Regions from separate parts of the Bacillus sp. PK6-025 genome, predicted to be linked through region 2. Evidence: a T-box and tRNA genes for the amino acid it is inferred to sense, from the RefSeq annotation. Region 2 holds a T-box; the other holds one or more tRNA genes.
What was found. The T-box of region 2 lies ahead of tyrS (tyrosine--tRNA ligase). A T-box ahead of a tRNA ligase gene usually reads a tRNA of that ligase, here a tRNA-Tyr.
Positions count from the first base shown of each region.

Region 1 (6,601 bases), 1.4 Mb from region 2:
CCGCCCGTTTCTTCGGATACGACAACCGTCAGACTGTCGGTCACTTCACTGATTCCCACTGCTGCTCTGTGCCTCGTCCCAAGCTCTTTTGAAATAAAAGGGCTTTCAGAAAGCGGAAGGTAGCAGGCGGCTGCAGCAACCTCATCATTTTTCATAATTACGGCGCCGTCATGAAGCGGTGTATTCGGAATAAAGATGTTGATCAATAGCTCAGAGCTGACCTTTGCATTTAAAGGGATCCCCGTTTCTATGTAATCGCCCATTCCCGTCTCCCGTTCAATCGTCAGAAGCGCGCCAATCCGGCGTTTCGCCATATATTTAATCGCTTTTGTAATCGCATCAATCGTTTTCTGCTGCTGCTCTTCCTCAGGTGTTCCGCTCCTCGAAAAAAAGCGCCCCCGCCCCAGCTGTTCCAGCGCTCTCCTCAATTCAGGCTGGAAGATGATAATGATCGCTAGGAACCCCCATGTGATCGCCTGGTCAACCAGCCACTGCAGGGTGCTTAATCCTAAATATTGACTGGCCAGCCTGACGAGAACAATGACCACGATTCCCTTTAAAAGCTGAACCGCCTTTGTCCCGCGGATGACCATCATTAATTTATATATTACGTACCAAACAAGGAGAATATCAACGGCATCGCCGAGGTACTGCAAGAAAGGGATATCCTCAAAAGCCATTTCCTCGTCCTCCAAGAATTCAGTCATTAGTAAGGTTAATATGTTTCAAAATGGTATGATCTATTATTTTTACATATACAGAGGCTATTATAGCACAAATTGATTTTCCAAGTGAAATGGCGGCCCTTCATAAAAAAAGAGCAAAGCTCATTCGCCCGCTTTGCTCTACTCTTTAGACTCCTTCATGTCAAAAACCGATTTTCCGGTCGATTTAATCTTATACCACATCCAGTCGAACACTTCGTTGATCTCATGGATCTGACCGGTGACTTGTCCTGCTGAAGCCGTATATTTTTCGCCATTAACAATCGTGACATCGCCGTCGACTTTGCCCTCTATAATCAGCTTTCCGTTTTTCACGGTCACATCGCCTTTGACAACTTCGCCTTCAGGTACGATGACCGTGTTGTTTTTCACTACGAGATTGGGCTGGCTTGATACGCTGAAATCCTGATCGTTTTTCCAGCTGGAGAAAAAGCTGCCGCCCATCAAAATGATAAACAAAGCTGCCGCCACTAAAAACGGATGGGCTTTAAGCCACCTGTTGATCGATGCCGTTCGCTTTTCCTTCGGCAGATTCGCCAGCACATCGGCTGTAAAGTTCGCCGGAGCTGTAAGATGCGACGTGCTCTGGACAAGAGCGATGGATTTTTCCATTTCATGAAGGTGCTTTTTGCAGTCTTCGCATGATTGGAGGTGCTCTTTTAATTGCGATTCATCTTCCGGTAGTATGTCTCCGTCAAGGTATTTATGCATAAGCTGAACAATATGCTCCGGACAGCTCATTTCATCACCCCACTTAAAGATCCCTTAATTGTTTTCTGAGAGCCTCTCTGCCCCTGTGTATCCTCGTTTTCACCGTACCTACGGGAATATTAAGGATTTCACTGATCTCAATGAGTGAGAGCTCATCAATGTACTTTAATACGATGACCGTCCTGTATTTATCGGGAAGCCTTAAGATTTTTTCCTGGATGGTGCTGTGCAGCTCCAAAGAAACCACTTCATCCTCTGGAAGCGCAACATCCGCCGCAACCTGGGAATACATCGTCAGTCCTTCAGTCCCCGCCACCTCTGCATCCAAGTAATAGTCCGGCTTTTTTTTACGGATACGATCGATGGTCAAATTGGTTGCGATTCGATAAAGCCATGTGGAAAATTTCCGGTTGATATCAAAACTGTCGATATTCACGTATGCTCTGATAAACGCTTCCTGCGCAATATCTTCCGCCTCATGCGCATTGCCGAGCATACGGTAGCAAAGCTGATAAATTTTGTCTTTGTAAATATCCACGATGTCTGCAAATGCATTACGATCGCCTTTTTTCACCTGTTTGATTCTTTTTTTAATCATTGTTTCCATATTTATCTAACCTCTGCCTTCACCGGTCTTTATGTATACGAATTGATTTTTATAAGGTTTCATTAAATTCATAAAAATAGTTTATCAAATTTTTGGCAGGGTGTAGATGCTTTGACAGGGATCATGCGCTTAATATTAGCTTAAAATTATTATACAACCTAAATATTATGAAGTTGAGACTTTTTTATAAAAAAAAGCAGCCTAAGGCCGCTCTTCAACCGCACCTAAAGCAGCTTTTCGCCAAACAGCGACCCCATTAAGGCGACTGCCGCTTCAGCCGTCCTGTTTTTCTCATCCAATATCGGGTTGACTTCGACAAACTCAGCGGACGTAATCAGCTTCGATTCTTCCAGCATTTCCATCGCCAGGTGGCTTTCCCTGTAGCTGATGCCTCCCGCTACCGGGGTTCCGACACCAGGCGCATCGTTCGGATCAAGCGCGTCTAAATCGAGTGACAGATGGACACCGTCCGTTCTGCCGTGCAAATAGTCTATCGTTTCTTCCATCACCCTCGTCATACCGAGGCGGTCGATTTCATGCATTGTATACACTTTGATCCCTTTGTCGCGAATCAATTCTTTTTCCCCGTCATCAAGTGACCTCGCACCGATGATGACGATGTTCTCCGCTTTAATTTTCGTTTCTTTTCCATAGATGCCTGTCAGCCCTTCATGGCCGATCCCCAGGCTGATGGCGAGCGGCATACCGTGAATATTGCCTGAAGGAGACGTTTCTTTCGTATTTAAATCAGCATGGGCATCATACCAGATCACACCCAGGTTTTGATAATGCTTCACAAGGCCGGCCAGCGTTCCGATCGCTATGCTGTGGTCACCGCCCAGCACGAGCGGAAAAGCACCTGAAGCCACGATCTTATCAACGGTCTCAGCAAGTTTTGCACTCGCTTTTGTAATCGCTTTCAAGTTTCTCAGCTCTTCAGATGCCGGCTCCCCGCCTTCTTTCTCATCCTCTCTTTGCCCGATTGTCATATCGCCGAGGTCTTCAATATCCTGACAAAGGCTTTCCAACCGTTCATTAACACCGGCACAGCGAATCGCGCTCGGTCCCATATCGACTCCCCGCCTCAGCTGACCGAGATCCATCGGTACGCCAATCATTGAAATCTGCTGTTTTAACATATGATATCCCCCTTTCAGACCTTCATTGTACCTTCCAATTCGGAATTGACTCAACAAGACATTTTTTTGAATAGTTATACAAAAAAGACAAAATAAAAAGGACATCCTAACAGGATGTCCAAAAACTGGGCTAGCTGGATTCGAACCAGCGCATGACGGAGTCAAAGTCCGTTGCCTTACCGCTTGGCTATAGCCCAATAATGGTGGAGGGGGACGGATTCGAACCGCCGAACCCTGAGGGAGCGGATTTACAGTCCGCCGCGTTTAGCCACTTCGCTACCCCTCCAAAAACAGTGCCGGCCAGAGGACTTGAACCCCCAACCTACTGATTACAAGTCAGTTGCTCTACCAATTGAGCTAGACCGGCATGATACGGTATCTTATGCAGTTACCGGCGCGGTTGTGACATAAACCGATCCAGAAAAATGGTGGAGGATGACGGGATCGAACCGCCGACCCTCTGCTTGTAAGGCAGATGCTCTCCCAGCTGAGCTAATCCTCCGCAGTACAGGACGTACAAGTGCATGCGTTGCAACAGGACGTTGCGATCTTAGCATGCCTTCCTTTTAAAAATTCCGGCATTCGCAGCGTGCTGTCCAAAAAAGAATGGTGACCCGTACGGGATTCGAACCCGTGTTACCGCCGTGAAAGGGCGGTGTCTTAACCACTTGACCAACGGGCCATCATCGTGTTTCAAGCAGCTCTCGTAAAGCTGACAAAAGTTATTATATACAGGTTCCTCCCCATTTGTAAAGGGGTAAATTAAAATTTTTATTTTCAAATTTTTTATTCATAAACATTGAGAAAAACGCAGAAATTTTGTTTAAAATAGGGCTATCTGATGTGCAAGAGAGGGGACGCGAAAAATGATACTGGTAAGTTCATGTCTGGCTGGGGTGGAATGCCGCTATAACGGATCGCACAGCTATGTGGGGAAAATCAATAAGCTTGTTGAAGAAAAAAAAGCGGTGATTGCTTGTCCCGAGCTGCTCGGCGGATTTCAAACGCCAAGGGAACCGGCCGAAATTATAGGCGGGTCGGGAGAAGACGTTTTAGACGGCAGGGCGGTGATCAACACAGAATCGGGAAAAGACGTAACAGACCTGTATATAAAAGGAGCTTATCTAACATTGGAGATGGCAAGGCAAATCAAGGCTGATACGATCGTGTTGAAGGAAAACAGCCCGTCTTGCGGTAGCGGCCATATATACGATGGAAGTTTCTCAAGCCAAAAAATAGCCGGCAACGGCGTTACGGCGGCGCTTCTGAAAAAAGAAGGCTTCCGCGTGATTTCCGAACACCAAATAGACGAGCTGTAATACCTGAACATAAGCGCAGTTCATCTGCGCTTTATTTTATGTCGGCAATCCGTTGTTTAGAACTTTATTGAAATAAAATTTTAATATTTACCTTTTGTTATTGAAATAATATTCCACCCTTAATATACTGAAAATTAAGAAATATATGCACTTCATCATCAGGAGGAGTTGTCGATGGAAAACAGCCATTTAGGTTCATTAACGACCGAACGCCGAAATGAAAGATCCAGGCGCATTCACCAGTCAAAGACGATTGATATTTTGAAAATCATCAATGATGAAGACAAAACTGTGGCCGAAGCTGTACAAGAAGTCTTACCAGAAGTTAAGACCGCCGTTGACTTCGCCGTCGGGTCGTTAAAGAAAGGGGGACGGATCATCTACATCGGTGCCGGTACAAGCGGGAGACTCGGCGTACTCGATGCAGCTGAATGCCCGCCGACGTTCAGCATATCTCCCGAGTCGGTCATTGGCATCATTGCAGGAGGAGAAAAAGCTCTGTACAAAGCCGTCGAAGGCGCTGAAGATCACGAGGCATTCGGCAGACGGGATTTATCAGCCGTTAACCTCTCAAACAATGATACCGTAATCGGAATCGCCGCCAGTGGTCGGACTCCATACGTTCTCGGCGCTTTGAAGTATGCCAGGGAAAGTGGCGCCAAGACCGTCTCACTGACATGCAACAAAAACTCGGCGATCAGCCAGGTGTCAGATCACAGCATAGAAGTGGTCGTCGGCCCTGAAGTTATTGCCGGATCGACGAGAATGAAAGCAGCAACCGCTCATAAAATGATTTTAAACATGATTTCAACGGCGGCCATGATCAAAATGGGAAAAGTCTATGAAAACCTCATGGTAGACGTAAAAGTAAGCAATGACAAATTAAAGGAGCGGGCGATTCGCATCATCCAAACGGTCACAGGTGTTCCAAAAGAAGCGGCGGCACTAGCGTTAGAAAAATCCCATAACCAAGTCAAAACCGCCATCATCATGCTGAAAACAAACGAAGATGCGGCCGCTTCCGAAAACCTGCTTGAGAAATCAGAAGGCGATATCGAAAAAGCTCTATCCATTTATGAAGATCAAGTTTAAAGAAGAAAGGAAGAAACAATGGCTGCAGGAGGATTGGAAATCATTCAGAATATGCTTCACAGATTGCCGCAATCTGAACGAAAGCTTGCCGAATACATTTTGAAAAACCCACACGAGGTCGTAAACGGCACCATTCAAGAGATGAGCTCTTCGGCAAAGACAAGCGGGGCGGCGGCAATACGGCTCTGCAAATCTCTGGGGCTGAAAGGCTTTCAAGATTTAAAAATGAGGGTCGCCGGCGATTTAATGAAACCGTCTAATCAGGGATACCGGGATATCGAACCGCAAGAGCCGCTCCATTCAATCGTTCAAAAAACAACCAGCAATTCGATTCAGGCGATTCGCGATACCTTTGAAAACATTGACCACGAAGATCTTCAAAAAGCGATTCAAATACTGATCAACGCAGAAACGGTTCATTTTTGCGGGATCGGGGCTTCAGGAATCGTCGCACAAGATGCCCAGCAGAAATTTTTGCGCATCAATAAAAAAGCCACCGCTTTTAGTGATATGCATCTTGTCGCGACATTAATCGCCAATGCCGGCGAGAATGACGTTCTGTTTGCCATATCCCATTCAGGAGAAACGCATGAAATCGCCAATGCAGTCAGACTCGCCAAAAAACATGGCATTAAAACCATTGGACTGACGCGGTTTGGACAGTCTGCTGTCTCTTCATTAAGCGATATCGCCCTGTATACGTCATGCTCAAACGAAGCGCCGTTTCGCAGCGCCGCCACCTCCTCTCGTTTAACTCAGCTTTACATGATTGACATTCTGTTTTTAGGCATAGCCGCGGAGCGCTACGAGGACATCATTCAGTATATTGATCAAACAAAAGCGGCCATCCGCATGATGGGAATGAGCGAATTGTAAAAAAGGGGGATATAAAATGAGCGATGAGAAAAAATATGCCGGCCTGGCAAAACTGATTTTACAACACATCGGCGGCCCGTCTAACGTCGCGGATTATACCCATTGTATGACGCGCCTGCGCATCACGCCTGT
Region 1 covers NZ_CP096509.1:178,601-185,201, reverse strand. Annotated here, with positions in the region: gene cdaA (diadenylate cyclase CdaA) at 1-680, opposite strand, end outside; gene rsiW (anti-sigma-W factor RsiW) at 846-1,466, opposite strand; gene sigW (RNA polymerase sigma factor SigW) at 1,480-2,043, opposite strand; gene rocF (arginase) at 2,268-3,182, opposite strand; tRNA gene M1D67_RS01060 (tRNA-Gln) at 3,308-3,379, opposite strand; tRNA gene M1D67_RS01055 (tRNA-Tyr) at 3,384-3,468, opposite strand; tRNA gene M1D67_RS01050 (tRNA-Thr) at 3,477-3,549, opposite strand; tRNA gene M1D67_RS01045 (tRNA-Val) at 3,609-3,684, opposite strand; tRNA gene M1D67_RS01040 (tRNA-Glu) at 3,790-3,864, opposite strand; gene M1D67_RS01035 (2-thiouracil desulfurase family protein) at 4,049-4,501, shown strand; gene murQ (N-acetylmuramic acid 6-phosphate etherase) at 4,676-5,593, shown strand; gene M1D67_RS01025 (MurR/RpiR family transcriptional regulator) at 5,612-6,469, shown strand; gene M1D67_RS01020 (PTS transporter subunit EIIC) at 6,486-6,601, shown strand, end outside.
Region 1: it has a tRNA-Tyr gene. The T-box ahead of tyrS (tyrosine--tRNA ligase) is inferred to sense a tRNA for this amino acid. The anticodon was not compared.

Region 2 (6,601 bases):
TGTTGAATATCCATGGTTATCATGCCTTTCCTTTTATTTACGATTAGTTTATACTATGACCGATCATCATTTAAATAGATATAGTCAAGTCTTTTTAGCATTTGACTTGATTTTTGAAAAACGTTCTTTTGAGAGGATTTGATGAAATGCTGGATCATACAGACAGGCAAATCATAGAGGAATTATCAAAAAACAGCCGGATGACCATGAAGGAATTAGGAGAGAAAGTTCATTTGACAGGGCAGGCGGCTTCCTCAAGGGTTGCAAAATTAGAGGATCAAGGAGTGATTGAAGGTTATACCATAAAAGTGAATCAAGACAAACTCGGGTGTTTTATTCACGCTTTTATCAATATCTATACAAAAAGCACTTATCATAAGCCTTATCTTTCGTTTATCAAAGCACAGCAGAAATACATCATTCAAAACTATAAAATCAGCGGGGACGGCTGTTATCTTCTCGAATGCAAGTTTCCGTCTAATCAACTGTTGGATCAATTTTTAACAGACTTAAACCATCATGCAAATTATAAACTGTCGATCGTTATTAATAAAACGGGCGTGTGAAGAATCCGCCGTCCGCTTTTTTCATAAAAAAGAGGGCCCTAAAGACCCTCTACTTCAGCCGCTTTGCTGCATTTTCCGTCTGATTCAATTGATTGTATCCGTCAGCCGACTGCTGCACCTCTTGTTTTCGTTCCGTTTCCAGCTGCTTGTTGTAATCTTCCATAAACTTTTCTTTGGCTGCAATGAACAGGTTCATGCTACATTCCTCCCTCTTCAACGATGGAAATGCTCTACCTATTACATCTATATTTTTGACATTTCCTGAATGAACATACATGAAACATACGGACACAAAAAAACCCTTGCCGTTTGGCAAGAGCTTTTTGATTATTTATAAGTCAGCAGGAAGTATTTCTTTTTACCGCGGCGAATGACGGTAAACTGTCCTTCGATGCGGTCGTCGCCGGTGAGGACGTCCGCAACATCGGTGCGGCGCTCGCCGTTAACGTATACCGCGCCGTTTGTGATATCTTCGCGCGCCTGGCGTTTAGACGGAGACAGCTTGGATTGGACGAGCACCTCAACAAGAGGCAGTTCATCCGCTTTCTCAAGTTCCATGGAAGGAACCCCTTTAAAGCCGACCTTCACTTCTTCAGCAGTCAGCTGTTTAATATCTCCGCTGAAGAGTGCTTTTGAGATGTTGACAGCCTGCTCAAACGCTTCACGGCCGTGTACAAGAACGGTCACTTCTTCGGCGAGGCGCTTTTGCGCTTCGCGTTTTTCAGGCGCCGTCTCTGCTTTTTCAGCGAGATCTTCAATTTCTTCTTTGGACAAGAAAGTGAAGTATTTCAAGTATTTCACGACATCCCTGTCGTCGGTATTGATCCAGAACTGATAAAACTCATATGCCGACGTCTTCTCTTTATCAAGCCAGATCGCGCCGCCTTCCGTTTTTCCGAACTTCGTGCCGTCTGCTTTTGTCACAAGCGGAATCGTCAATCCGAAAGCTTTTGCATTCTCTTCAGATTTGCGGATAAGCTCGAGGCCTGACGTGATATTGCCCCACTGGTCGCTTCCGCCGATCTGCAGCTTGCATTCCTGGTTTCTGTACAAATTCAAGAAATCGAGAGACTGTAGGATCATGTAGCTGAATTCAGTATAAGATATGCCCGTCTCGATTCTGGAACTTACCGTATCTTTGGCAAGCATGTAATTGATTCCGAAGTTTTTGCCGACATCGCGCAGGAAATCAATGACGTTCATTTTGCCGATCCAGTCATAGTTGTTCGCCATAATCGCCGGATTTTTTTCAGCTTCAAAATCCAGGAAACGCGAAAGCTGGTTTTTGATTTTCTGCGACCATTCGCGGACGATTTCTTCATTGTTCAGCGTGCGCTCCGCTTTCTTTCCGCTCGGATCGCCGATCAGGCCCGTCGCTCCGCCTACGAGCGCAATCGGACGATGTCCGGCCAGCTGAAAGCGGCGAAGCATTAATATCGGCAACAGGTGTCCGATATGCAGACTGTCAGCTGTCGGATCAAATCCGGAGTATAAGCTGATTTTTTCTTTATCCAGCAGTTCTCTCAAGCCTGCTTCATCGGTTTGCTGCTGAATCAGTCCCCTGAAGGACAAATCATCAAGTAAGTGTGTCATCATCATTTAGCTCCTTTTTTCCAAAAATAAAACGCCCCTTCGCAAAAACGAAGGGACGATAAAAATCGCGGTACCACCCTGCTTAAAAGAACGCATGGCCGCGCTCTTTTCACTCTCAATGATAACGGAAAAGCTTCCGTTCTTCTGCTACACAAAGCCCGGGAGGCTTTTTTCGCAAAAGCGGTTCGTGAGTGTAATTCAAACCATCCATATGTGCTGATTTTCACCGGCCATCAGCTCTCTAAGACAGGGAAGGATGCGTTTTACTGATCTCAGTCTTCACCTTTTGAATATTCGACTAAATCTTTTTTAACATAATATTTTTGCATTGTCAATGAGACATCAGTCTTCCATCGATGAGAGATCGCCTGCCGGAAGGTTCAGCTCCCAAGCTTTCAGGACGCGTCTCATGATCTTTCCGCTTCTTGTTTTCGGCAGTTTATCTTTGAATTCGATTTCCCTTGGCGCGGCGTGTGCGGCCAAACCTTGTTTCACGAACTGCCTGATTTCTTCTTTTAACGAATCTGACGGTTCATAACCGTCCCTCAAGGCGATGAACGCTTTAATAATTTCACCGCGGACGGGATCCGGTTTGCCGATGACGCCTGCTTCAGCGACAGCTTGATGCTCAACAAGCTTGCTTTCGACTTCAAACGGGCCGACGCGCTCGCCCGATGTCATGATGACATCGTCGATCCTTCCCTGGAACCAGAAGTATCCGTCTTCATCCATGTAGGCGGAATCTCCTGACACATACCAATCCCCCGGCATAAAATAGGAGCTGTATTTTTCAGGATTGTTCCAGATCGAATGCATCATCGACGGCCAGCCTTTTTTAATGGCGAGATTCCCCATTCTGTAAGGAGGCAGTTCATTTCCCTGGTGATCGACGATTGCAGCCTCTACGCCTGGAATCGGCTTGCCCATCGATCCCGGTTTAATTTCCATGCACGGGTAATTGCAGATGAGCTGCGCTCCTGTTTCGGTCATCCACCATGTATCATGAATCCGGTTGCTGAAGACTTTATGCCCCCATCTGATGACTTCAGGATTTAACGGCTCCCCTACGCTTAAAATATGCCGTAATGAGCTCAGATTATATTTGTTCACGAGATCGTCGCCAGCACCCATCAGCATCCGAAAAGCCGTTGGCGCGCTGTACCATACCGTCACTTCCATTTTTTCAATCGTTTCGTACCATGCTTCGGGACTGAATCTGCCGCCTACGACAACATTCGTTGCTCCATTCAGCCACGGACCGAAGATCCCGTAGACCGTTCCGGTAACCCAGCCTGGATCAGCCGTGCACCAATAAATGTCATCGTCGTGCAGATCAAGAACCCATTTGGCTGTTTGATAATGCTGAATCATTGCTTTGTGGACGTGGAGAACCCCTTTTGGCGCGCCGGTCGAACCCGATGTATAGTGAAGCAGCATCCCGTCTTCCTGATCCATCCATTCAATCTCAAGATCAGTATCTGCTTCAGCCGCTTTCGCGTAATAATCGATGACAGACCCTTCTTCCTTTACGCCTTCTCCAACGACAATGATTGATTCAAGATCCGGAAGTTCGCCGGCCGGCACCCGTTCAAGCAATTCCGGCGTCGTCACGATAACCTTCGCTCCGCTGTTTAAAAGCCTGTCTTTGACAGCGCCTTCCATAAATGCTTCAAACAACGGCCCGACGATCGCTCCCAATTTGACAGCGCCGAGAAGAATAAAATAAAGCTCGGGTGATCTCGGCATAAAAACAAACACACGGTCTCCCTTTCCCACATTGGCATGCTGCTTTAAGACATTCCCGGCTTTATTCGTTTCATTTTTCATCTCTCTGAAGGTGTACTTTTCTTCGCGGACCGGATCTTTGTAGTAAAATGCCACTTTATTTTTCAAATTTGACTCAGCGTGGCGGTCGATCGCTTCATAAGCTGCATTGATTTTTCCCGTTTTGTGCCATGAAAAATGTTTTTCGGCATCCTTCCAGTCAAATGTCCGGTATGCTTCATTATAGTCTTTCAAGTTGTAGTTTCCCTTTTCTGCTGGCAACGCTTTCAATTCCATGCCCATCCCCCTTTGTTCGCTCATCAAAATATATTATAGTATAGATTTTTTATTTTCTCAATTTTTAAAAAATACTCTTCCATCCTATGAAAACGCTTAATATTTTGGTATGTTATGTATAAAAGACTTCAACTAAGATGTAAGGCGGTGGATACGTGGACCATCACAAAACTTATCATGCCAAAGAATTGCAGACCGAGAAAGGCTCCGTGCTGATAGAGGGCCCTATCAGTCCCGAAAAACTCGCACAATATGAATTTCACAACGAGCTTACAGCCTTTCGCCCATCTCAAAAACAACATGAAGCATTAATCGAAATCGCAGGGCTTCCCGAAGGACGGATCATCATCGCCCGTTTCCGGCAAACCATTGTCGGCTATGTGACATATGTTTATCCAGACCCGCTTGAAAGATGGTCTGAAGGAAACATGGAAAATTTAATTGAGCTTGGAGCCATCGAAGTCATTCCGGCGTTCAGGGGTCACTCTGTCGGGAAGACGCTGCTTGCGGTCAGCATGATGGATCCACAGATGGAAAAATATATCATCATCACGACTGAATATTACTGGCATTGGGATCTAAAGGGGACTAATAAAGATGTTTGGGAATACAGAAAGATGATGGAGAAAATGATGAATGCCGGAGGGCTTGTCTGGTTTGCGACAGACGATCCGGAAATCAGCTCCCATCCCGCCAACTGTTTAATGGCCCGCATCGGAAAAGAGGTCAGTCAGGAGTCGATCGAGCGTTTTGACAGACTCAGATTCCACAATCGTTTTATGTATTAAGGGAGCAAAGGGGACCTGAATATGATTGTTGAAAAAATCATGAAACGGGATGTTGTGACACTTTCCAGAACGGATACGATTGAAGAAGCGATCAAACGCATGCGAACATTTCATATTAAACACCTTCCCGTCATCAATGAACGGGGAACGGTCATAGGCATCGTCACGGACAGGGACGTCAAAACAGCAAGTCCGAGTATTTTTGCCCAAAACAGATCTGACGAAGATTTAAAAAAGCCGGTGGAACTGATTATGTCAAAAGAAGTGATCACCGGTCACCCGCTTGATTTTGCCGAAGAAATATCAGCTATTTTTTTCGAACACGAAATCGGCTGCCTCCCGATCGTAAAAAACGGGAAGCTTGTCGGCATTGTGACAAAATCCGATTTGCTGCATACGTTCGTCCAGCTGACAGGAGCCCATTTTCCAGGCTCCCAAATCGAAATCAAAACCGATCATATCGCCCGTAGCCTCGCTGATATCAGCGCCATTTTCAGCAGGCGCCAAATCGCCATATTGAGCGTGCTCGTATATCCCGGTGATGAAGATGATTCGAAAATACTCGTGTTTCGCGTTCAAACAATGAATCCCGCCTCTATCATCAAAGACGTGAAGTCCAAAGGGTATCAGGTTCTTTGGCCGGCTGTTCAAAGGGATTTGCCATGAAGGACAGCGTATTTATTTTTTCTCCCTCTTACCAAACCTATCAATTTCATCAAGATCACCCGTTTAATCAGCTGCGAGTCTATGTAACATACGATCTTTTGAATACAGTCGGCGCATTTGAACCGGGAGAAACGATTGCTCCGCGCATAGCGACAGAAGCCGAGCTCGCCCTTGTTCACACAGGCGATTATATCAAGGCCGTCCAGCTTGCAGGGGCGGGAAAACTCCCGGCAGCCGAAAGCGAAAACTACGGGCTTGGAACAGAAGATACCCCTGTCTTTGCCGGGATGCACGAAGCCGCCTCCCTTTTGGTGGGCGGAACACTGACAGCTGCAGACTATGTCATGACGGGCAAAGCAAGACACGCCCTCAATCTCGGAGGCGGGCTTCACCACGGATTCAGAGGAAGAGCTTCAGGATTTTGCGTCTATAACGACAGTTCAGTTGTGATACGATATTTGCAGAAAAAATATCATGCGAAGGTTTTATATATTGATACGGACGCCCATCACGGCGACGGGGTGCAGTTTACGTTCTATGATGATCCTTCCGTGTGTACCGTCTCGATTCATGAAACCGGCCGCTACCTTTTCCCGGGAACGGGGCAAGTACAGGAAAGAGGTCATGGCGAAGGCTACGGCTACGCTTTTAATATCCCGCTCGATGCCTTCACAGAAGATGAGTCTTTTCTTGAATCCTACCGGACGGCTGTTTCTGAAATAGCCGAGTTTTTCAAACCGGACGTTATTTTGTCGCAAAACGGAGCTGACGCGCATTACTACGATCCGCTGACACACTTGTGCACGACGATGAAGATTTACGAAGAGATTCCAAAGCTCGCTCACGAACTTGCACACACCTATTGCAACGGAAGATGGATCGCTGTCGGCGGAGGCGGGTACGACATTTGGCGCGTCGTACCGAGGG
Region 2 covers NZ_CP096509.1:3,180,631-3,187,231, forward strand. Annotated here, with positions in the region: gene M1D67_RS16245 (MBL fold metallo-hydrolase) at 1-14, opposite strand, end outside; gene M1D67_RS16250 (Lrp/AsnC family transcriptional regulator) at 147-566, shown strand; gene M1D67_RS16255 (hypothetical protein) at 616-762, opposite strand; gene tyrS (tyrosine--tRNA ligase) at 894-2,159, opposite strand; T-box leader at 2,208-2,448, opposite strand; gene acsA (acetate--CoA ligase) at 2,502-4,220, opposite strand; gene M1D67_RS16270 (GNAT family N-acetyltransferase) at 4,376-5,008, shown strand; gene M1D67_RS16275 (acetoin utilization AcuB family protein) at 5,030-5,674, shown strand; partial or broken gene M1D67_RS16280 (acetoin utilization protein AcuC) at 5,671-6,601, shown strand, end outside.